3 regions of the Kutzneria kofuensis genome follow, and region 3 is predicted to be linked to each of the others. Evidence: riboswitches for the same ligand, from Rfam matches in the RefSeq annotation. Region 3 holds a riboswitch; each other region holds the start of a gene.
What was found. A riboswitch is a leader RNA that binds a small molecule or an ion and turns the genes downstream of it on or off. The one in region 3 is predicted to bind cobalamin.
Positions count from the first base shown of each region.

Region 1: it holds a riboswitch for cobalamin, as region 3 does, so the genes downstream of both, cobN (cobaltochelatase subunit CobN) here and cobM (precorrin-4 C(11)-methyltransferase) in region 3, are expected to answer to the same signal.
Region 2: it holds a riboswitch for cobalamin, as region 3 does, so the genes downstream of both, metE (5-methyltetrahydropteroyltriglutamate--homocysteine S-methyltransferase) here and cobM (precorrin-4 C(11)-methyltransferase) in region 3, are expected to answer to the same signal.

Region 1 is NZ_JACHIR010000001.1:5,755,601-5,760,927, reverse strand. Features, by position in the region: gene cobN (cobaltochelatase subunit CobN) at 1-2,884, opposite strand, end outside; cobalamin riboswitch at 2,921-3,047, opposite strand; gene BJ998_RS26720 (SAM-dependent methyltransferase) at 3,180-3,992, opposite strand; gene lon (endopeptidase La) at 4,254-5,327, shown strand, end outside.
Region 2 is NZ_JACHIR010000001.1:1,070,992-1,076,318, forward strand. Features, by position in the region: gene metE (5-methyltetrahydropteroyltriglutamate--homocysteine S-methyltransferase) at 42-2,354, opposite strand; cobalamin riboswitch at 2,474-2,696, opposite strand; gene BJ998_RS04915 (TIGR01777 family oxidoreductase) at 2,758-3,645, shown strand; gene BJ998_RS04920 (hypothetical protein) at 3,542-4,006, opposite strand; gene BJ998_RS04925 (enoyl-CoA hydratase/isomerase family protein) at 4,381-5,136, opposite strand; gene BJ998_RS04930 (SRPBCC family protein) at 5,305-5,327, shown strand, end outside.
Region 3 is NZ_JACHIR010000001.1:2,255,602-2,260,928, reverse strand. Features, by position in the region: gene cobJ (precorrin-3B C(17)-methyltransferase) at 1-501, opposite strand, end outside; gene cobM (precorrin-4 C(11)-methyltransferase) at 498-1,334, opposite strand; cobalamin riboswitch at 1,388-1,558, opposite strand; gene BJ998_RS10265 (precorrin-8X methylmutase) at 1,638-2,174, shown strand; gene BJ998_RS10260 (sugar isomerase domain-containing protein) at 2,256-3,005, shown strand; gene BJ998_RS10255 (helix-turn-helix transcriptional regulator) at 3,065-4,057, opposite strand; gene BJ998_RS10250 (DNA glycosylase AlkZ-like family protein) at 4,073-5,167, opposite strand.

The sequences.
Region 1 (5,327 bases), 3.5 Mb from region 3:
CGTAGTTGTCCTCGTCGGACTCGTCGAGCCGGGCGACCGCAGCGATCGCGTCGTCCAGCACGGCGACCACGTGCGGGAAGGCGTCGCGGAAGAAGCCGGAGATGCGGACCACCACGTCGATCCGGGGGCGTCCCAACTCCGACACGGGAACGATCTCGAAGCCGGTGACCCGGCGGGACGCGTCGTCCCACACCGGCCGGGTTCCCAGCAGCCACAACAGTTCCGCGATGTCGTCGCCCTGCGTGCGCATCGCGGAGGTGCCCCACACCGTCAGGCCGACGCTGCGCGGCCATTCCCCGGTGTCCTCGTGATACCGGGCCAGCAGGGAATCCGCCAGCGCCGAGCCGACGTCGAAGGCATTGCGGGAGGGAATCGCCTTGGGGTCGACGGAATAGAAGTTGCGGCCGGTCGGCAGCACCGACACCAGGCCGCGGGTCGGCGATCCGGACGGGCCCGGTTCGATGAACCGGCCGTCCAAAGCGCGCAACACGTTCCGGATCTCGTCGGTGGTCCGCGCCAAGCGTGGCACCACCTCGTCGCGGGTGAAGCCGAGCACCGTCTCCACGCTCTCGACCCGTTGCCCCAGCACGGTTTCGGTGATCCCGTCGGTCGCCCAGCCGTTGTCGTGCACGGCGGTCACCAGCCGGCGGGCCAGTTCCTCAAGCAGGTCGACGACATCGGCTCCGGTCTGGGCCGGACCCTCGACCAGTTCGGACAGTCCACCGGTATCAGGCACCCTGAGGCCCGGGTCGGCCAGCAGTGTCTCCTCGTCCAGTCCGAAGTGGACTGCCAGCGCGGCGCGCAGACCCGTGATGGCACCGACCTTGCCGCCGAAGACCTGCCGCGCCCGCAGCACCGCGAGCACGTCGTTGATCAGCTCCTCACCCTCCGGCGCGCGGCCGAGGATGTGCAGGCCGTCCCGGATCTGCACGTCCTTGATCTCGCACAGGTAGCCGTCGATGTGCATGACGAAGTCGTCGAAGTCCTCCTCGCCGGGGACCTCGGCCTGGTGCAGGTCGTGGTGCAGCTTGGCGCTGGTCACCAGCTCCCAGATCTGGCCGCGCACGGTCGCCAGCTTGGACGGGTCCAGCGCCTGCACGGTGGCGTACTCGTCGAGCAGCTGCTCCAGCTTGGCCATGTCGCCGTAGGTGTCGGCGCGGGCCATCGGCGGGATCATGTGGTCCACCACGGTGGCGTGGGCGCGGCGCTTGGCCTGCGTGCCCTCGCCCGGGTCGTTCACGATGAACGGGTAGATCATCGGCAGGCCGCCGAGCACCGCGTCCGGCGCGCAGTCGCTGGCCAGGCCCAATCCCTTGCCCGGCAACCACTCCAGCGTGCCGTGCTTGCCGAGGTGCAGCACCGCGTGCGCGCCGAACTCCTCCTCCAGCCAGCGGTAGGCGGCCAGGTACTGGTGCGACGGCGGCAGGTTCGGGTCGTGGTAGATGGCGACCGGGTTCTCGCCGAAACCGCGCGGCGGCTGGATCAGCAGCATCACGTTGCCGAACCGCAGCGAGGCCACGTAGATCTCGTCGTCGGTGACGTAGAGCTGGCCCGGCGCTTCGCCCCAGTGCTCGACAACACCGTCACGGAAGGACGGCGGCAGCGCGTCGAACCAGGTCCGGTAGGTGGCGGACGGGATCTTGATGGCCGCGCCGGACATCTGCTCCTCGGTCAGCCAGTCCACGTCGTGCCCGCCGGCCGCGATCAGCCGGTGGATCAGCGTGTCGCCGTCCAGTGTGGACACGTCGAGGCCGCCGAGGTCGTAGCCCTGCTCGAGCATGCGGCGCAACAGGATCACCGCCGAGGCCGGGGTGTCCAGTCCGACCGCGTTGCCCACGCGGGCGTGCTTGGTCGGGTACGACGACAGCACGATGGCGACCTTCTTGTCCTGGTTCGGCACGTGCCGCAGCCGGGCCAGCCCCACCGCCGTGCCGGCCACGCGCGCCGACCGCTCCGGGTCGGCCACGTACACCGGGATGCCGTCCGGGCCGTTCTCCTTGAAGGAGAAGGGAACGCCGATCAGCCGGCCGTCGAACTCCGGGATCGCCACCTGCATCGCCGCGTCCATCGGTGACAGCGCCGCGTCCGACGCCTGCCACGTCGCCCGGGACGACGTGAGGCAGAGCCCCTGCAGCACCGGGATGTCCAGCGCCGCCAAGGCGCCCGCGTCCCAGGCATCCTCGTCGCCGCCCGCGCTGGCGTCCGCCGCCACCGCCCCGCCGGCCGCGAGCACCGTCGCCACCACGGCGTCGCAGTGGCTCAGAACCTCCAGCAGGCCCGCCGATTCGTCGCCGGCCAGGCCGCGCAGCGAGCCGCAGAACACCGGCAGCACGTTCGCCCCGGCCGCCTCCACCGCGTCCGCCAGCGTGTCCACGAACGCCGTGTTCCCCGCCAGCGCGTGCGCCCGGTAGAAGACGATGCCGACCGTCGGCCGGCCGTCCTCGTGCTGACGCTCGCCGTGCACGCCGTATACCGGCGTGCTCACCGGCGGCTCGAAGCCCTCGCCCGTCAGCAATACCGTGTCGGACAGGAAGTTCGCCAACTGGCCGAGATTGGCCGGGCCGCCCTCCACCAGGTAGGCAAGCGCTTGCGTGGCCACGCCCGCCGGCACCGTCGACGCCGCCATCAGCTCCGCGTCGGGAGTCGCCTCGCCGCCGAGGCACACGGTCGGCAGGCCCGCGGCCAGCACCGCGTCGAGGCCCTCCTCCCAGGCCCGGCGGCCGCCCAGCAGCCGCACCACCACCAGGTCGGCGTCCCGAAGCAGCCCCGGCAGGTCCTCGACCTCCAGCCGGGCCGGATTGCCCACGGTGTACTCGGCGCCGCTCGCCTTGGCGGCGAGCAGGTCGGTGTCTGCCGTCGAGAGCAGCAGGACGCGCGAAGTCATCAGCCGTACCCTCCTCGGGGTCCCGCGCCCCGGGTAGAGACATCACGGCCGGTGGTGGAGTGTCTGGCTTTCACAGTGGCGCGACCGCCCCGGACTTGCACCGGGTTCCTCGCAACACCGCCGTCTGGTCCGGCTCAGCCTAGCCACCGAACCCGCCCCACCCGGGCCGCACGAGACCCACCCCACGCGGCCCATCCCTTACCCGCACGTGAGTGGCTCATTTGCGCTTTTACCCCGACCTGAGTGGCTCAGGTGCGCCTATATGCGAAATGAGCCACTCACGTACCCCAAAAAATCAGGGCTTGCGCGCGACGCCGCCGTAGGATAGGTGGACCTTGCCCTCGTTCTGGTCGTTCCACTCCGACCGCCACTGCCGGACGGGAACCACACCGGGGTCGATCAGCTCCAGGCCGGTGAAGAACTTGGCCACCTCTCCGTACGGGCGAGGGTGCAGCTGGGCGCTGATCTGCCGGTAGATCCCCTCCACCTGGCTCACCGCCCCCAGCTGGTCGTCCGGCACGAAGTCGACGGTCGCGTGCGATATCGCCATGTAACTGCCGGGCGCCAGGGCATTGCGGTAGGCCTCGACGAGGCCGTGCGGATCATCGGCGTCCGGCAGATAGTGCAGCACGGCGATGGCGATCAGCCCGACCGGCCGGGAGAAGTCGATCATTTCGCGGACCTGCGGCAGGTTCAGCACGGAGTCGGGGTGGCGCAGATCGGCCCGCACCGGTGCGACCAGCGGGTTGTGGCCGAGGATGGTCCGGCTGTGCGCCACCGCGATGGGCTCGTTGTCGACGTACACCACGCGGGCGCCGGGATTGATCCGGTGCGCGATCTCGTGCACGTTGCCCACGGTCGGGATGCCGGAGCCGAGGTCGAGGAACTGGTCGACACCGGCCGCCACCAGGCACGTCACCGCGCGTCTCAGAAAGGACCGGCTGGCCCGCATGCCGTTGGCCACCTCGGGCATGGCCTGCACGGCCTTCTTGGCGGCGGCCCGGTCGACCGCGAAGTTGTGCGCGCCGCCGAGGAAGTAGTCGAGGATCCGGGCCGGGTTGGGGCGGTCCAGGTCGACGTCGGCAGGTATCCACCGAGGACGGTGCATCCGCGCGACCCCTTCCGCAAAATTTCACCCGATCGTGTTAATGGTGGGGGCGCGGCTTGCCCGGTGTCCACCTCGGTCGGGTCACGAACACGCAGGGATTTTGTCGCGTCACGGCGCGTTTGGCCAGGTGTGCCGCACCGTCAACAAGGTCACGCTCAGTGACCGTGGCGCGGATCGCTGTCGGCGAACATCCGTTCGGGAACACTTCCCGACTCCAGTTGGTTGAGCCAGTACGACTCAACCTTGTGGAAGGTGGAAGACGTGAGCGAAACACTGGCACTCCCGGTGCTCCCGCTGGACGACGTGGTCGTGCTGCCCGGCATGGTGGTGCCGGTCAAGCTCGCCGACGCGGAGATCCGCGCCGCCGTCGAGGCCGCGCAGGCCGGCGACACCGGGTCGAAGGTGCTGCTGGTGCCCCGCCTGGAGGGCAAGTACGCGAAGGTGGGCACGCTGGGGGTGATCACCCAGATCGGCCGGCTGCCCGGCGGCGAGCGCGCGGCGGTCGTCCGCGGCACCGACCGCGTGAAGATCGGCACCGGCACGACCGGCCCCGGCGCGGCGCTGTGGGTGGAGGCCGAGATCCAGGACGAGCCGCCGGTCGACGAGGCCACCCGCGAGCTGGCCAAGGAGTACCGCACCCTGGTCACCTCGATCCTGCAGCAGCGGGGCGCGTGGCAGGTGGTCGACTCGGTGCAGGGCGTCGACGACCCGTCGGCGCTGGCCGACCTGGCCGGCTACGCCTCCTACATCACCGACGAGCAGAAGATCTGGCTGCTGGAGACCGTCGACGTCCGTGAGCGGCTGGAGAAGCTGCTGGCCTGGGGCCGTGAGCACATGGCCGAGCTGGACGTGGCCGAGACGATCCGCAAGGACGTCAAGGAGGGCATGGAGAAGCAGCAGCGCGAGTTCCTGCTGCGCCAGCAGCTGGCGGCGATCCGCAAGGAGCTCGCCGAGCTGGACGGCAAGCCGGCGTCCGAGGAGCAGGACTACCGGGCCCGCGTGGAGGCCGCCGACCTGCCGGAGAAGGTGCGCGAGGCGGCGCTGACCGAGGTGGACAAGCTGGAGCGGACCTCCGAGCAGTCGCCCGAGGTCAGCTGGATCCGCACGTGGCTGGACACGGTGCTGGACATGCCGTGGAACGAGCGGACCGAGGACGCGTACGACATCACGGGCGCGCGGGCGGTGCTGGACGCCGACCACGCCGGCCTGGACGACGTGAAGGACCGGATCATCGAGCACCTGGCGGTGCGGCGGCGCCGGGCCGACAAGGGCCTGGGCGTCGTCGGCGGCCGGCGCAGCGGCGCCGTGCTCGCCCTGGTCGGCCCGCCCGGCGTG
Region 2 (5,327 bases), 1.2 Mb from region 3:
CCGGTGCCGTGTCCACTGTGGACACGGCACCGGCGGCGCCGCTAGCGCGACCGCAACCGGCCGGTGGCGGCGACCAGGTTGGCCAGGGTGGCCCGGACCTCGGGGTAGCCACGGGTCTTGAGGCCGCAGTCGGGGTTCACCCACAGCCGCTCGGCCGGGAACGCCGCCGTGGCGGTGCGCAGGTGGCCGACGATCTCCTCGACCGACGGGACGCGCGGCGAGTGGATGTCCCACACGCCCGGTCCGGCCTCGTTGGGGTAGCCGGCGCGGGCCAGGTCGGCGACGACGGCCATGTTCGACCGGGCCGCCTCCAGGCTGATCACGTCGGCGTCCATGTCGATGATGGCCTGCAGCACGTCACCGAACTCCGCGTAGCACATGTGGGTGTGGACCTGGGTGTCGTCCCGCACGCCCGAGGTGGCCAGCCGGAACGAGGCGACGGCCCAGTCCAGGTACGCGGCGCGGTCGGCGGTGCGCAGCGGCAGGGTCTCCCGCAGCGCCGGCTCGTCCACCTGGATGACCTTGATGCCGGCGGCCTCCAGGTCGACGACCTCGTCGCGCAGGGCGAGGGCGACCTGGCGGGCGGTGTCGCCCGCCGGCTGGTCGTCCCGCACGAACGACCAGGCCAGCATGGTGACCGGGCCGGTCAGCATGCCCTTGACCGGGCGTTCGGTCAGGCTCTGCGCGTAGGTGGCCCACTCGACGGTCATCGGCGCCGGCCGCGCCACGTCGCCGACGATGATCGGCGGCCGGACGTAGCGGGTGCCGTACGACTGGACCCAGCCGTGCTGCGTGGCCAGGAAGCCGGTGAGCTGCTCGCCGAAGTACTGGACCATGTCGTTGCGCTCCGGCTCGCCGTGCACCAGCACGTCCAGGCCGATCCGCTCCTGCTCGGCGACGACCGAGCGGATCTCGGCGCGCATCGCCTCCCGGTAGGCGTCCTGGTCGAGCCGGCCGGCCCGCAGCGCGGCGCGGGCCTTGCGCAGCTCGGCGGTCTGCGGGAACGAGCCGATGGTGGTGGTCGGCAGCTCCGGCAGCCGCAGCCGGTCCCGCTGGGCCTTCGTCCGCTCCCCGTACGGGCTCGTGCGGTGCAGGTCGGCGTCGGTGACGGCGGCGACACGCTCCCGCACGGCCGGCACCTTGACGATCGGCGAGGCCGCACGGGAGGCCAGCCGGCTGGCGTTGACGTGCAAGGTGTTGCTGATGGCGTTGCGGCCCTCGGTCAGGCCCCGGCGCAGCGTGACGATCTCGTCCAGCTTCTGCCGCGCGAACGACAGCCAGCCGGCGATCTCCGGGTCCAGGTCGGTGTCGAGGGTGACGTCGAGCGGCACGTGCAGCAGCGAGCAGGACGCCGCCACGTCCACCGAGCCGGCCAGCCCGAGCAGCGTGCCCAGCGTGCCGAGGGCGTCGGCCAGGTCAACGGCCCAGACGTTGCGGCCGTTGACGACGCCGGCGACCAGCCGCTTGTCCTGGACGCCGCCGATCTTGGCCAGGCCGTCGAGGTTGGCCGCGGCGTTGCCGGTGAAGTCCAGCGCCAGGCCCTCGACCGGCGCGGACGCCAGCACCGGCAGCGCGTCGCCGAGGCGGTCGAAGTAGGAGGCGACGAGGATCTTCGGGCGCGCCGGCTCGGCCGCCAGGGCCGCGTAGGTCTCGGCGACCTTGCCCAGCACGTCGGCCGGCTGGTCGGTGACGAGCGCCGGCTCGTCCAGCTGGACCCACTCCGCGCCGGCCGCGCGCAGTTGCCGCAGCAGGTCCACGTACAGCGGGACGACCCGGTCGAGCAGGTCCAGCGGCCGGAAGCCGTCGGCGCCGGTCGGGTCCTTGGCCAACAGCAGGAAGCTGACCGGGCCGACGAGCACCGGCCGGGTTCGCACGCCCTGGTCGAGGGCCTCGGCGAACTCCGCCAGCGGCTTGCCGGCGTCCAGCGTGAACCGGGTGTCCGGCCCGAGCTCCGGCACGAGGTAGTGGTAGTTGGTGTCGAACCACTTGGTCATCTCCATCGGCGGCGCGTCCGCGGTGCCGCGCGCCATGGCGAAGTAGCGGTCCAGCCGGCCGGCCGGGGTCGTCGCGTCCGGCACGGCGGCGAGGTGCCGCTCGGGGATCGCGCCGAGCAGCCACGCCGTGTCCAGGACATGGTCGTAGAACGAGAAATAGTTGCTCGGGATCTCGTCGATGCCGGCGTCGCGCAGCTCGGCCAGGTTCTGCCGGCGCAGCTCACGCGCCGTGCCGAGCAGGGCATCGGCGTCGACACGGCCCGCCCAGTACGACTCGATCGACTTCTTCAGCCGGCGGTCGGCGCCCTGGCGAGGATAGCCGTACACGGTGGCACGGCTGGCGGTGCTTGTCGGGGTCACGGGGCTCTCCTTCGCGAGTCCACGTGGACCCGCGGGCGCGCGCGTGACCGGCCTCGACCGGCATCCGGTCGGGACTGGAGCGACGACCCACCCGCGAGGTCTCGGCCAGCACCCCACGGTCGTGGGATGCACAGCGGGCAGGTCTTCGGACTCGTGGGCGGTCCGGCGCTCGCCGGGTTTCCTACTGGCCGTCGCTTCCCAGGCCGGGTGGCCCAGTGCCGTCTGACGGCGGTCGTTCCCACTCACCGCTGCGGGGCAGTCCCGGATTCGCACCGGGTTCCCTCTTGCCTCGGTCGCCGTCGTGTAGCCCACGGCGCCCGAACCAGCTGCGCTGCCCACTGTAGCGCCGGGGTGGTGGACCACCGCTAGAGTTAACGCCGTTAACCCGACCTTGGGAGGACCGATGCGCGTTGTCGTGGCCGGCGCGTCCGGCGTGATCGGGACCGCGCTGACGCCGGTCCTGCGGGCCGCCGGGCACGAGGTGATCCGGCTGGTCCGCCGCCCGGCCGCGGCCGCCGACGAGCGGTCGTGGGATCCCGACGCGGGCGTCATCGCCGACGGGGCGCTGGACGGGGTCGACGCCGTGATCAACCTCTGCGCGGTCGACACCACCGCCGAGCGGTGGACCCCGTCGTTCAAAGCCGCACTGCTCTCCAGCCGCGTGGTTCCGACCCGGGTACTGGCCGACGCCGTCGCCGCGCACGGCGTTCCCGCGCTGCTCAACAGCTCCTCCGTCGCGTACTACGGCGACACCGGGGACCGCGTCATCGACGAGTCCGCGCCGGCCGGCGCCGGGTTCCTGGCCGAGATGGACCGTGACCGCGAGGAGGCGTGCAAGCCGGCCTCCGACGCACGGGTTGTGTTGCTGCGCACCGGAATCGTGCTCTCCCCCACCGGCGGCCTGCTCGGCCAGCTGCGCCCCATGGTCGCCTGGGGCGCCGGCGGTCGGATGGGCACCGGTCGCCAGTACCTGTCGTGGATCTCCCTCGCCGACGAGGTCGCCGCCATCCGGTTCGCCCTGGAACAGCAGGACATCAGCGGCCCCCTCAACCTCTCCGGCCCGCAACCCGTCACCAACGCCGAGATGGTCCGCTCACTCGGCCAACTCCTGCGCCGCCCCACCCCCTGGGTCTATCCCGCCTGGCTGCTCCGCCTCTTCGCCGGCGAACTCGCCGACGCCGGCGCCCTCACCGGCCAACGCGCCGTACCCGATGCCCTGATGCGCCACGGCTTCGAGTTCCAGCACCCGACCGTCGCGGAGGCGCTGGCCGCCGCGGTGCGGGGCAGTTGATGTCCTTGGGGGCGTCGAGGAGCAGTGAGACGGCGATGGTGACGACGTTGTCGCGGGTGAAGACGTCGACGCCGCCGAGCTTGTCGGCCCAGCGCTGGACGATCTCCGGCTCGACCTGGTCGGCGATGGCGTCGTAGTAGAGCTGGAAGCCGGCCCAGCTGTTGCCGGGCTCGACCTGGCTCGTGTAGTCGGCGAGCCTGGTCCGGCCGACGACTCGGTTGGTGGTGTTCCACAGGTCGTAGGTGAAGTCGCGGGAGTCGCGGATGTCCTTCGGCGTGCCGAGGCGGTGGACGTGGCCGCCGACGAAGGTGTCGATGTCGAGCTTGGCCAGGACGTCGTGGGCACGGAGCACGCCGGGCACGGAGTCGGCGGTGCCCCAGGCCTTGAACGGGGACGCGGCCGCGCGGTGACGGGCAGCGCCGCGAAGGTCTTCTTCGGGGCGGCGGCGGCCCGGCCGGTCGAGTTCGTCGCTCCGAGGCCCGCAGCCGCGCCCGGACCGGCCGCCGCGGCACCGAACGCCAGCGCTCCCCGTCGAGTCATCTGTCCTGCCGTCACCTTCCCCTCTCTCAATACATATATCTGTATATCTATTGCGAGGCTAGCAGGCGACCGGGCATCGCCGGTCGATCGAGTGAGGACATGGCCGGACGGACGGATTCGGTTGCGCGTTCGTCCCCCGGACACAGGTCGGCCCGGCACGAACGACTGTTCATGCCGGGCCGAACGTGATTTCCGCTACTCCGCGGCGATCTGCCGGATGCGGGCGTCCATGGCCGGGCTGTTGCCGGTGATCTGCTTGAACTCCGCCAGTTCCAGCGCGAGCCCCTCGTCCAGGGAAAGCTCGGCCGACCGCACGAGGACCCGCTTAGTCGCGTAGACGGCCTCGGTCGGCAGCTCCACCAGCTTGCGGCACCACTCGACGGCGGCGTCGACGAAGCCCTCGTTCGGCAGCACGGCGTTGACCCAGCCGACCCGCAGCGCCTCCTCGGCGCGGAACACCCGGCCGCGCAGCAGGACCTCGGCGGCCAGGCCCGGCCCGATCAGCCGGAGCAGGCGCGGCGTGCCGCCACCGCCGGTGGTGATGCCGACGTTCACCTCGGGATTGCCCAGGTGCGACCGCTCCGAGGCGACCCGCAGCTGGCAGGCGATGGCCAGCTCGTTGCCGGCGCCCCAGGCCTGGCCGTCGATGGCGGCGACCACCGGCTGCGGGATGTCCCGCACCAGGTCGGTGACCCGCCGCCAGGCCGGCGGCCCGTCCTCGCCCTCGCCGCGGCCGAGGCGCTGCAGGTCCTCCAGGTCGCCGTGCGCGATGAAGTAGCCGTCCACGCCGCCGGTCAGCATCACGGCCTTCAGCTCGTCGGAATCCTTCCCGACCCGCTCCAGCAGATCGCCGAGCTCGGCGATGGAGGCGAAGTCGAGATAGTTCCGCGGCGGCCGCGTGTACGTCAGAACCGCGATGCCATCGCGGTTTTCCAGAGCCCAGTTACCCACTCGGCCCATTATCCGAGAACGGCGTCACCAGCGGCAACGGCACGTTCGGGCATCGACCCCGGTCCGAATTGACGCCACCAGGGTGTCGGCCGGTGACTCACCCTGGGGCGAGCGACCCGGGTCCGGGGCGACGATTTTCCCGTCACACCGACCAGGGAAGGAAATCCGATGTCCGTCACCCGTTTTCACCT
Region 3 (5,327 bases):
GGGGTTGTAGAGCGCGATGGCGAGGTCGGCCTCGGCCACGGCCCGGAGTCGACGTTCCACTTCCTCCCAGGGAGTGAGCAGATCGGACAGCGTCAAGCAGGCGAAGTCGTGTGCGAGCGGGGCACCGACGAGAGCCGAGGCGGCGAGCGCCGCGGTGACGCCGGGCAGCACACGGACCTCGGGTCGTGCGGTTTCCTCGATTTCGTACGCATTGCTCAACGCCAACGTCGCCATGCCGTACACACCGGCGTCGCCCGACGACACGAGCACCACCCGCCGGCCTCCGGCCGCGGCGTCGACGGCCTGCTCGGCGCGCAGCTTCTCCTCGGTCATCCGTCCGCGGACGACGAACTGGTCGGGTCGAAGGATGTCGTCGCACGCATCTATATAGGCGGAGTAGCCGTAGACGGCCTCGGCGTCGGCGATCGCCTCGGTCGCGGCCGGCGTGCGATGTCGTGCGTCGCCGGGGCCGAGACCGACGATGGTGAGCACGCCGGTCATGGCAGCCTCCGCTTCTCCACCGGGATCGGCCGACCCTGCGTGCTGCCCTCGGCCGACCGCCGCCGGCAACCGTGCGAATAGGCCGGGTCGTACAACTTGGTGCGCTGGACCTCGCGGTCGTCGCGGAGCGCTTCGCCGACGAGCACGAGTGCGGCGGTCCGGATGCCGGACGCACGCAATTCGGTCGCGAGTTCGCCGACGGTCGTGCGGACGATGCGCTCGTCCGGCCACGTCGCCTTCGCGACGACAACCGCCGGAGTGTCGACGGAATAGCCCTTTCCGTCGGCGAGCAGCTCGGCCTGCAACTGTTCGGGACGCTGCGTGGAGAGGTAGACAGCCATCGTCGTGCGATGCGACGCAAACGAGGCGACCGTCTCGCCGTCGGGCATCGAGGCGGCGGTCCGACCACCGGCGAGCCGTGTTAACACGATCGACTGCGAAACCATCGGTGAAGTCAGTTCACAACCAACGGCCGCCGCGGCGGCGCCGAGAGAACCGACGCCCGGCACGATTTCGTACGGCCTGCCGGTCCGTCGACACCATTCGATCTGCTCGCCGATCGCCCCGTAGACGGTCGGGTCGCCGGAATGCAGCCGGACGATGGCCGCGTCCGGTCGGCCGGCGTAGACCTCGAGGACGTCCTCCAGCGTCATGCCGGCGGAGTCGTGTCGCTCGGCCGCCGGATTCGCGTGGTCCAGCACCTCGGCCGGCACCAACGACGACGCCCACACCACGACGTCCGCCCTGGCCAGCCGGTCGGCACCGCGGAAGGTCATGAGGTCGGCCGCGCCGGGACCGGCGCCGACGAATGAGATCAACCCGGGTGGGATCACCGCGGGAACCGCCCGAGGCGCAGCCCGATGCCAGCCATCACATCCTCCGTGCGACGCGTGTCGGTCGCGTGGCCGGTCTCCTGGCTCCCGGATCACCGCCGTCGCCGCGCCTTCCCAGGCTCGCGCCCAGTGGCTGTTCCTCTGCGGGACGACTTCCCGGTCACAGTGGCGGGACCGCGCCGGATTCGCACCGGCTTCCCGTAACCACGCTCGCGGAGCAGGTTAACCGACGCGTCGGCGTGCCGACACCGCCGACTACGGTGTGAAACAGTCCACCCGAGGGGAAGCCGAGACGTGCCGCGAGTGCCTCATCCGATCGAGTCGGAGTCGTACGAAATCCTCCGTCGGCGGGTCGACACCACAGGGTTGGGGCCGCTGTCGCGGGCCGTCGTCGAACGCCTCGTGCACACCACCGCCGACCCCACATGGGCCGGCGACCTGCTGGTCGACGAGCAGGCGCTGGCCGCCGGCCGGCAGGCGCTCGCCGACGGTGCGCCGGTGGTCGCCGACGTCCGGATGGTCGCCGTCGGCATCACCAGCCGACCGGCGATGGTCGTCACGGAGACGACCGGCGGAATCGAGGAGTTCGTACGAAAAACACCAGTCGGTGCGGTGTGGGCCATCGGTCAAGACGTGTCGATCGTCACCGAACTCGTCGAGCGCTGCCGGTCCGGCGAGATCCGACCCGCGCTGGTCATCGCGCTGCCGGCCGGGTTCGTCGGCGCCGTCGAGGCGAAGCGGGCGGTCCGCGAGCTCGGTGTGCCCGCGCTGACCAACCGTGGCGAACGGGGCGGCGCGGCGTTGGCGACGGCGGCCGTCAACGCGCTGCTGTACCTCTGACGCAGGCGTGCCCCGTGATCGGTTTGCCGTTAACGTGACCTGAGCCGGCATGGCAAGTTACTGACGACGGGAGAGTGGCGCATGTCCATCGGCCAGGACGAGTTCGTGTCGGCGGCCAAGGACCTCATCGACCAGCTGGTGACCACGCAGCGCGAGGCGATCGGGGCCGCCGCGGCGCTGGTGGCCGACTGCGTGCTTGCCGACGGCGTGGTCCAGGCGTTCGGCACGGGCCACTCGCAGGGGCTGGTGATGGAGATCGCCGGCCGGGCCGGCGGCCTGATCCCGACCAACAAGCTGTCGCTGCGCGACGTCGTCACCTACGGCGGCGACCCGGCCGACTCGCTCGGTCCGCACACCGAACGCGAACCGGCCATCGCGCACCGCGTCTACGAACTCGCCTCGCCGCGTGAGACCGACCTCTTCGTCATCGCGTCCAACTCCGGCGGAAACGGCTCGATCGTCGAAATGGCCTCGCTCGTCAAGGAGCGGGGGCACGGTCTGATCGCCTTCACCTCGTTGGCCCACGCCACCGCGGTCGAGTCGCGGCACCCGTCCGGCAAGCATCTGCACGAACTCGCCGACGTCGTCATCGACAACTGCGGCCCGATGGGCGACACGCTGCTGCCGATGCCCGGCGGCGGCCAGGTGTGCGCGATCTCGTCGATCACCTCGGCCTTCGCCGCCCAGATGATGCTGGCCGACGCCTGCGCGCGGCTGATCGCCGCCGGCCACACGCCGCCGGTCTACTTGTCGGCGAACATCCCGGGCGGCGACGAGCACAACAAGTCGCTGGAGGAGCACTACTCCGGCCGCATCCGCCGCGACCCGTAGCGCTCGGCCACGTGGGCGAAGTCCGCCGCGACCTGGCGGAACTCGGCACGTGGCTGTCGCTACTCCGGCTGCTCGGGGCGCGAGCCGTAGAACTCCGTCAGTTTCGCGACGGTCGAGGTGATCATGTCGCGGAGTTCGACAGGGTCGAGGACCTCGATCTCGGCGCCGAAGCGGAGAAACTCGGCGTGGGCGTGGCGGACGGTCTCGACGGGGACGACCGCCTCGACCCAGCCGTCGGCATCGGGTGCGGACAGTGTGGCGGTGACGAGGTCGGCGACCTGCCGGCCGATGAAGTACGGCAGGGCCCGCACGCCGTCGGGGGACAGCCGGACGCGGGCGCGCTGGCCGCGCATGCGGACCTCGAACTGGTCGGCCCACTCCTGCCAGTAGGCGGCGAGGTCGAAGTCGGCGGGTCGCTCGAAGCGGTCGTCGAGGGTCTGCACGCCGAGGACGTTCGACACGCGGAAGGTGCGCAGGTCGGAGCCGGCCAGTGCGACGAGATACCAGGTCCCGGCCTTGAGGACGACGCCGAGCGGCGCGAGGCGGCGGGTGACCTCGCGAGGCGTCTTCCAGCGGCGGTAGCGGATTTCGACTATCCGCTCGTTCCAGACGGAATCGGCGATTTCGGCGAGAAAGGGAACTTCGTCGGCCTCGCGCAGCCAGCCGGGAGCGTCCAGGTGGAACCGTTCACGGATGCGGCTGGCCCGGGCCCGCAGGTCGGGCGGCAGGGCGGCGAGCATCTTGAGTTCGGCGGTGGCCACGACGGTGCCCAGGCCCAGCTCGGCGGCGGGTCCCGGCATGCCGGCGAGGAACAGGGAGTCGGCTTCGTCGGTGGTCAGCCCGGTGAGGCGGGTCCGGTAGCCGTCGAGCAGCTGGTAACCGCCGGTCGGCCCGCGGTCGGCGTAAACGGGCACGCCGGCGACGGACAGCGACTCGATGTCGCGGTAGACGGTTCGTACGGAAACCTCAAGTTCGTCGGCGAGCTCCTGCGCCGTCATCCGGCCCCTGGTCTGCAGCAACAGCAGGGTGGACAGCAACCGGCTCGCGCGCATACCCCGCATTGTGGGTCAGGCGAACCGGACGACCGCCGCCGGCACTCCGCGGACCTCGGCGATCCGTTCCGCCTCGGCCTGCACGTCGTCGCGGAGCGCGGGGTCGATGTCGGCGTCGAACGAGGTGACGGTGACCTCCAGCTTCTTGCGGCCGACCAGGCGCGACCGCCACATTCCGCCGATCTGACCGTCGACGAGCAGCGCGCCGGGATTGCCGAGCATCGTCCACAGCGCCTTCTGCTCCGCCTTCTCCGGCACGAGCAGGTCGCGGTCGCGGGCCTGGAGGAACGGGTCCATCGCCGGCAGCAGCCGAACGAGCTCTACTCGGTCGCAATCGAGAAGTTCGTCGACATTCCCCTTCGGCAACCACGCGCGTCGGCCGTCGACGGTCACCTCGGCGAGGTCGTCGGGCCAGATCTCGCGCACGTTGGCCGTCGACGTGTCGAGCCACTTGGCCACCTCGGCCGGCGTCGCCGGACCGAGGAAGCGGAGGTAGCGGTCCACCAGTCCGTGCGGATTGGTGGATTTCGTCGGAATCGGACCGCGCTTGGGCAGCGGCTCCAGCAGCAGCCCGGTCTCGCCGGCCCGCAGCCGGATCCCGGCCGGCAGCGAGCCGAGCCGGAACGGCTGCTCGTAGACGTGCGTCGACTTGCAGCCGGGGCAGGCGCGGGTCTGCTCGGCCGGCACCAGTTTGGTGACCTCGGTGCTGGCCGCGCCCTTGGTCATCGGCTTTGTGACGACCTTGCGCATCGACTCCGCTACCAGCCGGTACGTCTCCATCGCGGTCAATCCGCCGGTCACCGTCCGGGCCTTCGGCCACGACAGCCGGGACTGCGCGTCGGTGTCGCTCCACGGCCACAGCTCGCCGGCCAACTGTCGGAGTTCGCCGGGGCGGTGGTAGTGCGGGGCGCCACGCAGCGTCCATCCCAGCTCGTAGCTGTCGAGACTGACCGGTCCGGTCGTGCGAGCGGCCAACGCCAGTTGGGCGGAGCCCGTCTGGGTGTCCTGAAGGCCGATATCCAACACGGCCGGCTCCTCGCTGTCGCGGAGCAGACCGTGCTGGCGGACGCGGTACCACAGCACCTGGTCCCGGCTGACATTCTTGGTCACGCTGCCATCTTCGCCCGAAAGACTGCCATCTGCTGTCAGGATCCGCGGTCGAGGCGTGCGATGGGCCGTCACGCGCGATGCGCGGCGGCTCGTCAGAGCCGTCGATCGAAGCGAAAACGGATTAGTAGTGTCGACCTCTGTGGACAGGTGGGCTTGTGTG